DNA from 3 places in the Ruegeria sp. YTSC002 genome. Region 3 is predicted to be linked to each of the others. Evidence: riboswitches for the same ligand, from Rfam matches in the RefSeq annotation. Region 3 holds a riboswitch; each other region holds the start of a gene.

Region 1 (3,270 bases), on a different contig from region 3:
CGAGGACGCTGGCGGGCATACTCTGGATGTCACCGACTGGATGTACCTGACAGAAACCGGCGTCATCATGAACCGGTCCGAGATGCGCAAATTCGGCATCAAGGTCGCGGAACTTGTCGCCACGATGCGTGCAAACCCGAAATCAAAACCGATCCACGCGATTGGTTCGAACGGGTATGACGCGACTTCGGAAGGGAAGCCGTTGCAATGATCACCTTTCGCTCTTTCATCGCCTGCGTCGCCATCACGAGTCTCGCGCTTCTGGCGGCCTGCTCCAGCAAACCCAAAGTACCAAAAACATTTCTGTCGGACCGACAGTTGAACCTCGAGGAATTCTTCGACGGTAAAACCGTGGCCTACGGTCAGTTTCAGGATGTTCTGGGAAATATCCCCCGCAGATTCACGGTTGATATCGACGGGACATGGGACGGCGAAACCCTGACCCTGATCGAAGACTTCGTCTACGATGATGGCGCGACGGAACAACGCATCTGGACATTGACCAAAACCGGAGAGGATACATGGACCGGTACGGCGCCTGGCGTACTGGGCACCGCCAGCGGGATTGAACGCGGGGATACGTTCAACTGGAAATACAAGATCGACCTGCCGATCAAGAACGGGACCATGCGTGTCAAGTTCGACGACTGGATGTGGCTGCTGGATGACGACCGTCTGCTGAACCGCGCGTATGTCTCACGCTATGGCGTCCGTCTGGGTGAAGTCATCCTGTTCTTCGAGAAGAAATAGGGCCGCCAGGCCCGGTTTCATCACAACAGTCAGTAGAAAATAAACTCGTCCACCAATGCGGTCGTCGATCCCTTGACCTCTCCGGCCGTGTTCGCCCTTGGCCCGTCCGAGGCTGCGCCCTCGGCGCGTTCGCCGCATTCGATTTTCAAACGCGCGCGTTCTATCTGCCCCCAGAGGAAAAACAGACCATCCCGTTTTCCCATGAGGCGCGCAGGAACCCTTGCCCGCAAAACACCTGTTTTCGGTTTTGGCATCTGCTCTCTTACTGCCTCCGGTGTTTTCCACCATTGTCGGAAAACGTAATGGTTTTTCCGAAAAAAGACAATTTTTTATGGACAAAATGAGGTTTTCTACCATCCGTTGACAGGATGGGCTGGCAACTCTCGCATGACGGATATTCGCCGTCTTTACCTGCCTCATGGCAAGCCAGCACCATCCCGCACGGATCAACGTCACCCAAACGGGCATTGCTGCAAACCGCTTTCCTTTGGCCTGACACTCTCTTTCCCAGCCAAGGTCAGGCGACGCGCAACGTTTCGTTTCTGATCACAGCGACCAGGCCGTCGCCGTCGCGGTTGGGGGTCAGTTTGACGGCGTGGATGTCAGACGTGGCCGCATACACCGCAAGGCCATTGGACCCGCAGAACGCCGTGCTTGCGGGCCTGCCACGCCCCTCAGCCAAGGACCGTGATCCCGGTGCTGTCCACTTTGCCGGAATGTTTCCATGTCTGTTTTGAAACCGGAAATGCCGCCAGCATTTCAGCGCCCAAGCGGGTAAAAAGTACGCTGCCATCGTGAGGTGCCGCTGTTTGATTCTCAGGCAGCGGAGAATTGGGAAGCCGGTGGAATTCCGGCACTGCCCCCGCAACGGTAAGGAAGGTCAGGTTCGACAATCAACCACTGGGACGAGGATCCCGGGAAGGTGTCGCAACCGGGTGCAAGCCCCTTTCAAGTCCGGAAACCAGCCTTGCAGATATGTCAAACCGCGGGTGGCGGTGGGGGCACGGGTTTCGGACGTGGTCCTCGCCCTTGAGGCCGTCCAGCTCGATCCTGGTCTTCTCTTCGGCCGAATACTGTTTGCGTGTGGCACGGCGGATGTCATTGACAACCTTCTCGCCGTGGCTCTTGCGTGTTCCGGGTTTCTGTCTCATCTCCACTCCTTGGTGGGTACGATGTGCCAGAAACCCTCTCTTATCAAATCGACTTAAACTGTCCCATTGGCGCTGACGTCACACAAGCAGGGTGGAAAAACCGGAAAAGGACGCAGGAAACCAGTTCAAAGTCGTCGTCACTCCGGGCGAGTTCTTTGACAAGCACGGGAGCCCGATTTCGACCGAAAACGGCTGCCCCCCCAATCTGAAAGAGGACGTTCATCGTGCCATAGTGAGCGTTTCGGATTCAGAGGAAGCTGTCACTTTGCAACGGAGACAAGACGAGTCGGGCGCTGAGTTCATGCGTCGCTTCGACCAGACAGGCATCGAGATAGGTAAGAAGGTTGGCACGACCGTTTGCCTGCCCTGGGATGCCAAGTGGACTTAATTGCATGTTTGAGCTTCGAGCCAGCCGGAGTCTGAGCGTGAAATGACTGATTAGGATCATATTGACCAGCGCTGGGCCTACCAAGACAGGTACTGCCGCTCAGGTTCTAGCCCAAGGATTACTATTCGTGACAATCTCCTCTGGCTTGTGTCTCTTCGTTGCCATGCTGATCTTCGGTTTTCCCAAGCATAATGGCGGACCACTTCATTGGGAGAGGATCAGGCCAACTCATTTTGGCGTTTCAGTCGCGGCAATCATTTTAGCGACCCAGCCCGATGACCGCACCTCCGTTGCTCAAACCCCTAATTTTGTCTGAAGAGTGCTGGCTTCAGGCATCTGGGGTCAACAGTCAAGGTTACTCTGCCGCGATCGCTTTTTCTCGCTGAGTCTTTTCGCCTTCAATCAACAGAGTGCGGGTCGGAAACGGAATATTGATATCCGCTTCGTCCAACGCCTCTTTGACTTTGCGCTTCATGTCTGCCTGGTATTGGAAGTAGTCCGAAGACTTGCACCAGACGCGGACAAGAAAATCGACGCTGCTGCTGCCAAGATTGTTCACCTGGATGAACGGTTCGGGGTCAGCCAGCGAACGGGCGTCCGACATGATCGTCTCGCGAATGACGCGCTCGGCCTCCGCCAAGTTGACGCCGTATCCAACGCCAAACGTCCACTCGGCACGACGGGTCTCGTAGACGGAATAGTTCTTGATGGTGTTTCCCCACACCTCGGCGTTGGGAACGATAACCTTGACGTTCCCCATATCCGCAATTTCGGTGTAGTTCAGGGTGATATCTTTTACAGTTCCGAGCACCCCATTCACGTCGACGAAATCGCCGATCTTGAGCGGCCGGAACAGGATGATCATCACGCCGGCTGCAACGTTGGACAATGTGCCTTGCAACGCAAGACCAATGGCCAAACCGGCGGCACCGATCAGCGCGATGATCGACGTCGTCTGCACCCCGAACGTGTTCAGAATGA
Region 2 (3,270 bases), on a different contig from region 3:
GGGACTGCCGTTTTTCGGATTGCCAGCACAACTCCGAGCCCGGATGTGCCGTGCAAAAGGCGATCAGCCACGGCACGCTTGACCCGGCTCGATTGGACCGGTGGCGCAAGCTTCGGCGCGAAGATCAGCGCAACTCAGAAACTGTCGCGCAGTCCCGGGCGCGGGACAAAGCGTTCGGCAAGATGGTCCGTGGCGTCATGAAGGAAAAGAAGCTTCGTAACCGGTGATGGCAGGACGGTGCCCGGCCCGTCCTGCGCCGCGTCTGGTCAGGCGATCAGTCGCGGCCAAACCGCTGCGTTGCGCCGGGCAAATGCTCCGATGTGTCCAACCTCAGGCAACCCGAAATCGGCGGGGCTCAGCAGGTGACGGTTGGCATCGGGGCCGTATAGTTCCGCAAGCCGCCAAACCGCTTCCGGCGGCACCATCTGGTCGTCCTCGAAGGTGAGCAAATCCACGGGCGTTCCAGAATCCTTCCACTGCGCCGCAGGTAACTCATGCCCGATTTCAGGCACATAATTCAAAGGCGCGGTACACCATTTGCGCCACTGCCAATAGACCGATGCCGGCAGGTCCGAGCCAAACCCGATCGCCTTTCCGGGAAGGTAGCCAAGGGCTCGGGCCAAAAGCGGAGCATGGCCGTACCAGAACAACCCCGCCAAACCCCGATAGGGCCACGGATGGTCGCTTAGGGTCACAAGCCCCGAACACACACAGATCATCCGGTCAATCAGATCGATATCCGGTTGCACAGGCCCCAACATCGCGCCGACGGAATGGCCGATGGTCCAGTGTTTCGCATTCGGGTATCGCCGACGCATTTCCGCCCGTGCCGCGGGCATGTCGATCAAGGCCCAATCCGCCATGGTCGCACGCGAGTCTTTCAGGCGGCCGGTCAAGGAATGCCCATAATCGCGATAGTCATAGGTCAGGCAGGCCATACCCTTCTCAGCGGCAAGCCATCGTGCGAAATGACGGTAATAATCACGCGGCACACCCGTTGCACTGTTCAGCACGACGACGATTTCGGGCGAAGTCAGCGGGCTATACAATCGGGCGGACAGTGTTTTCTGCCCGGAAGGAAAGCGAAACTCCTCGGTCAATACCGTTTGCTCTGTATCCAACATGATCTCTTGCTTTTCGCTTGGTAAATCCGGTTTCCGAACCTCGACACCCTCGACATTATGCATGAACCTACATCGTATCCAGCATGACCAAGCGTCCGGCCAAAAGATCGGCTTGACTCGATGCGTACTCAAACGCTAGCGGTTGTGTGATGGTTTCCGGCCTCCACAAGGGGTCGGGATGAAAAGGGAACACGGTGCGGTAATGTCTGGTCATGCAGGCAACAACCAAATCCGCGACTGCCCCCGCAACTGTAAACGGTAAGCGATGCCAAAACACCACTGGCCCCAAAGGCTGGGAAGGTCGGCAAAGCGATGACCCGCAAGTCAGGAGACCTGCCATCGGAAACGAAACCGAAACTCGGACGGGGTGTCCGGGCAGGTCCTGACGGCATCACGCTGTCCCACCTGTCCCAAATATCCTGTCCACCACGCGCGGAGGGCGCAGGATGATCTGGAAGACAAAAACGCATGAATTCAGTGCAACAGTATGTCAGCGGACGGGCAAAACCTGCCCCGCTTTGGCGCGGCTGGCGCGCTCGATATCCGAAGCCATGACCCAGGCGACCTCGGCCACAAGTGATGATTTCGAGATTGAGGGCAGCAGCGAGCTGTCACATTGCACCGAAGGATGTCATGCAATTTTCCGCGCGCAATCAGACAGCATTCGTGTCTTTTGCGGCACGCAGCCCGAAGCCGCAATTGAGCCGCTGAACGGTTATGCCGACCTGATCTTCCGAAACACGGTCAGTGCGATGCCATCCGGCGTCGTGCAAACCCCACCCTGCGCGATGATCGAAGTTTCCACGATCCGGCCGCGAAAACCTGTTTGCGCGCCCGCGCAGATTTCAATCTGAGTCCAGACTGACCTGTGCCTGCGCACGCTGCGAGGCCCAGGCCAGTTGCGCATCCGTTTCGACGGCGCAGGGGCGCACCGCCCGCAATCGTTCCAGCGCTGTGTCCGCGCGTTCGCCGCATTCAATCATCAGCCGCAGAACAACCATACCTGACCTGCCACAGCCCCCACGGCAATGCACCAAAACGCGACCTCCTCCTGACAGCGCGTGTCGGGCTGCGGCGCTGACGGACGGCCACGCGTCATCAATCGCTTGTGTCGGCGCTCCGAAATCTTCGATCGGCAGGTGAACCCATCTGCTGGCGCGGCTTTGAATGTCGCTGCCGAAATCCTTCGCCCCATCCTGAAGCATCTCGACATCCGTTGTCATCGATACAACAAGCCCCGGCTGCCAGCCTGCGATCATATCCAGATCGCTGAAATAATCCCCGCCACGTCCGGGCATCGAGGTCAGTGCCAGCGTTCCGCCACCGACTTGCAGGGCGTAGATCACCAACTGCGACATGAAACGTGTCCTCCCCAAAGAACTCTTTACAAAAATGAGCCATTAAATCTGCTAACGCAGTTTAGTGCGAAAGCGACTCGTTTCTAAAACAAAAATCATCACACCACGCTGTGGACGCGGGCAACGGTGGCCACTACGCTGTGCCCAAGCCCCGAATCCCAACGAGAAGACATGACAGACAGCTCCAGCCCCGCCTATCAGGTTCTCGCCCGCAAATATCGCCCGGAAACCTTTGCCGATCTGGTGGGTCAGGATGCCATGGTGCGCACCCTGAAAAACGCGTTCGCGGCCGATCGGATCGCGCAGGCCTTCATCATGACTGGCATTCGTGGCACCGGCAAAACCACGACCGCGAGGATCATCGCTAAGGGCATGAATTGCATCGGTCCGGACGGAACCGGCGGCCCCACAACCGAACCCTGCGGTCAGTGCGAACATTGTGTCGCCATCATGGAAGGCCGCCATGTCGACGTGATGGAGATGGACGCCGCCAGCCGCACAGGCGTCAACGATATCCGCGAGATCATCGACAGCGTGCGCTATCGCGCCGCCAGCGCGCGTTACAAGATTTATATCATCGACGAGGTCCACATGCTCTCGACCAGCGCCTTCAACGCGCTGCTCAAGACGTTGGAAGAACCGCCCGCGCATGTGAAGTTCATCTTCGCGACCACTGAAATCCGCAAAGTGCCTGTCACTGTGCTTTCCCGCTGCCAGCGGTTCGACCTGCGCCGGATTGAACCCGAAGACATGATTGGCCTTCTGCGCAAGATCGCCGAATCGGAAAA
Region 3 (3,270 bases):
CGGAAGGGCACGCGACTTACAGCTTTGTTGATGAAAACACCGCGGGCCGGATGTTGCTGCCCGAAGACATGCCCGATCAGCTTCCTGCTGTCTCTGCCCTGTATCTCGGCGGAATCAGCCTTGCCTGTGAACCTTGCGCAGATGCCTATGCCGCCCTTCTGGACCGCCACGGTTCCGACCGGGCGGTGATGCTGGATCCGAATATCCGCCCGGGTTTCATCAAGGATCAAACCCGGTTCAGAGCGCGTTTGAACCGCATGATCTCACAAGCGGATATCGTCAAGGTTTCAGACGAGGACCTGGACTGGATCATTCCGGGCGCTGAATCCGAAGCCGCGAAGGCGTCTGTGCTGTTGCAGGCGGGTCCTTCCGTTGTCATCGTCACGCGTGGCAGCGACGGGGCGCACGGCTATCTGGCGGATGGTTCCGAAGTCTCGGTTCCTGTGAAGCCCGTTGAAGTGGTCGACACGATCGGCGCAGGTGACACGTTCAACGCCGGCGTCCTGACCGGTCTCAGCCGTGCAGGGCATCTGACCAAATCAGGTCTGCGCGGATTGACGGCTGAAAGCCTGCAAGCAGCCATGGAACTGGGCGCTGACGTGGCGGCCGTGACCGTTTCCCGAGCCGGGGCGGAACCCCCCTGGGCGCACGAACTTTGACCTGCGGGATAGCATGATGAAACGTTCCGAAATCAACCGTATCAAGACCCAGGCACAAGCATTCATTCAGTCCTTCGGTGCCGTGTTGCCACCCTTTGCGGATTGGTCGCCCGAGAAAATGCGCAGCCCTCTGGCGGAAACGATCCGCGGCCGCGGGTTGGGATGGGACATAACCGATTACGCACAAGGCCGTTTCGACGAACTTGGACTGTTTCTGTTCACTCTGCGCAATGGCGAGGCGAAGGATCTGAAATCCGGGCGCGGGATGCTCTATGCGGAAAAACTGTTGATCTCGAAAGACAATCAGCTTTCTCCGATGCACCGGCATATCGTCAAGGCAGAAGACATCATCAACCGGGGCGGCGGCGACCTCGTTCTGGAAATTCATGCGTCGGATCCAAACGGTGGCGTCGACCGCGACAATCCGGTGACGGTCCCAAGCGATGCCTGCCCTGTAACCTTGCAACCCGGAGAACACTTGCGGCTGAAGCCGGGGCAAAGCGTAACTTTGATGCCCGGCATCTGGCACGCTTTCTGGGCCGAGCGCGGCGATTGCCTTATTGGCGAGGTATCGACCGTGAATGACGACCGTACGGACAATGTGTTCGAAGAGCCGATCCCACGGTTTTCGAAGGTCGAGGAAGATACCGATCCGGATTTTCTTCTTGTATCAGACTATTGACACCGTTCGGTCCGGGCTGGCGCAGCAGGATCGCTGGCTCAACTGTTGCAATTCCATCCACCACCCTTTCGCCTGCCGCTTGACAAGTCTGGCATAGCCGGACTAGCTGAGCGGGATGGTTCCGTAAGGGATGAAAATGGGAACACGGTGCGGCGCTGGAATGTGCCAAGTCCGTGACTGCCCCCGCAACTGTAAGCGGAGAGCGACGCCACTTCACCACTGACCCGTATGGGTTGGGAAGGTGGGCCGAGCCTTGACCCGCAAGTCAGGAGACCTGCCATCGCATGGTAACCAACCCGGGGCGGGGCGTCCCCGAAGGAGGCTTGATGGCGCGTTTGCGTAATATCTGGGTATGTGCCCTCTGTCTGCATCTGGCAAACGACGGAGACGGCAATGACCTGCTATTCTGATCACTACGTTCTGATCTGTTCAACATGTCAGGGGACGATGTCTGCCGAGGCTGCGCAAGACGCGCTGGATGCTCAGCTGCCTGACGGTTTTGAAACCCGAATGGTGGCCTGCATGGCAGGTTGTGAACGGGCCATGACCGTCGGATTTCAGGCCGCAGGCAAAGCGCAGTACCTGTTCGGCGACATTAAGACATCACACGACCTGGATGCCCTGGTCGAATTCGCGACCCAGTTCGGCGACAGCGACGATGGCTGGACCAGCGCTTCGGACCGCCCTCCTGCCCTTTTCGCAAAGACCCTGTCGCGAATACCCGCTTTGCCATCCCGAGGGACATCATGAGCTTTCTGGTTGCCGAGGATCTGGAGTACTACGCGCTCAATGGTGATATCCTGTTGCAGGATGTATCCTTTCGTCTGGAAGAAGGATCAATTCTGGCAATCGCCGGGCCGAACGGCGCCGGTAAGACCACTCTATTGAAACTGCTGTGCGGGATTGAACGGATTGCCTTGGGTGATGTTTGGATAGAAGGCCAAAGCCTTCGTACCCTGTCCGCCCGCCAACGCGCCCGCTCCATTGCTGTGGTCGGACAGCAGGAAATGCCCGACGGACGGATGCGCCTGCAAGACTACGTTGCGCTGGGACAAATCCCGATTCAGGGCGAACGTTCGGTGGCTCAGCACAAGGCTGATCTTGAACGGGTGCTGACGACGACCGAGCTATCGCATTTTGCCAACAAAACGATGGGTCAGCTGTCCGGCGGAGAACGTCAGCGCGCACATATCGCGCGCGCGTTGGCCCAGAACCCGTCCTTGCTGTTTCTGGACGAGCCAACCAACCATCTGGACCCCGATGCCAAGGGGCACATGCTGTCTCTGGTCGCTGATCTGGGGGTAACGGTCGTCATGATCGTCCATGATCTGGTCATGATCCCGGAATTCGCCACCCATGTGGCGTTGATGAAGGCTACGCGTCTGACAGGGTTCGGGCCTGTTGGCGAAGTTCTGACCCCAGACCGGGTACGTGAGACATTCGGCGTGGATTATCTGTGCTTTCAGCACGAAGGCCGCATGATCCCCGCACTGGATATCCGAAAACGGAAATTGTCATAATAACAGGAGCTTACATATGATGCAGAAACTCTGGCCGGTGGTCGTCTTCGCTGGCTTGGCAGGTGGCGCGGCAGCAGAGGGCGTCACCGTGGACAATTGCGGCGAACCGCTGGCTTTTGACTCGGCGCCGGAACGTCTGGTCGTGCATGACATGAACATGACGGATATGGCCTTTGCGCTCGGCCTTCAGGACAAGATCGTGGGGCTTACCGGAATTACCGGCTGGTACAAAACAAGCCCTGATTTTGATGCTCAGCGTGGCGATATCCCAGAGCTTGCCCCCAAATACCCGACCATTGAAAACCTTGTGGCCGTCGAACCCGATCTGTTTTTTGCCGGTTGGTACTATGGCATGAAACCCGGCGGTGACGTCACGCCCGACACGCTGGAACCCTTTGGTATCAAGACC

What was found. A riboswitch is a leader RNA that binds a small molecule or an ion and turns the genes downstream of it on or off. The one in region 3 is predicted to bind cobalamin.
Region 1: another riboswitch for cobalamin. It lies ahead of AC2FFD_RS14250 (hypothetical protein); the one in region 3 lies ahead of AC2FFD_RS05560 (DUF1636 family protein).
Region 2: another riboswitch for cobalamin. It lies ahead of AC2FFD_RS20800 (hypothetical protein); the one in region 3 lies ahead of AC2FFD_RS05560 (DUF1636 family protein).

Annotation. Positions count from the first base shown of each region.
Region 1 covers NZ_JBXWML010000007.1:50,327-53,596, reverse strand. Annotated here, with positions in the region: gene AC2FFD_RS14265 (DUF3833 domain-containing protein) at 1-211, shown strand, start outside; gene AC2FFD_RS14260 (DUF3833 family protein) at 208-750, shown strand; gene AC2FFD_RS14255 (hypothetical protein) at 780-1,004, opposite strand; cobalamin riboswitch at 1,531-1,734, shown strand; gene AC2FFD_RS14250 (hypothetical protein) at 1,993-2,289, shown strand; gene AC2FFD_RS14245 (mechanosensitive ion channel family protein) at 2,645-3,270, opposite strand, start outside.
Region 2 covers NZ_JBXWML010000017.1:8,800-12,069, reverse strand. Annotated here, with positions in the region: gene rsgA (ribosome small subunit-dependent GTPase A) at 1-227, shown strand, start outside; gene AC2FFD_RS20805 (alpha/beta hydrolase family protein) at 267-1,187, opposite strand; cobalamin riboswitch at 1,258-1,479, shown strand; gene AC2FFD_RS20800 (hypothetical protein) at 1,571-1,978, shown strand; gene AC2FFD_RS20795 (protein-tyrosine phosphatase family protein) at 1,970-2,482, opposite strand; gene AC2FFD_RS20790 (DNA polymerase III subunit gamma/tau) at 2,654-3,270, shown strand, end outside.
Region 3 covers NZ_JBXWML010000002.1:81,486-84,755, forward strand. Annotated here, with positions in the region: gene AC2FFD_RS05550 (carbohydrate kinase family protein) at 1-659, shown strand, start outside; gene AC2FFD_RS05555 (D-lyxose/D-mannose family sugar isomerase) at 676-1,341, shown strand; cobalamin riboswitch at 1,441-1,637, shown strand; gene AC2FFD_RS05560 (DUF1636 family protein) at 1,735-2,091, shown strand; gene AC2FFD_RS05565 (ABC transporter ATP-binding protein) at 2,088-2,861, shown strand; gene AC2FFD_RS05570 (ABC transporter substrate-binding protein) at 2,878-3,270, shown strand, end outside.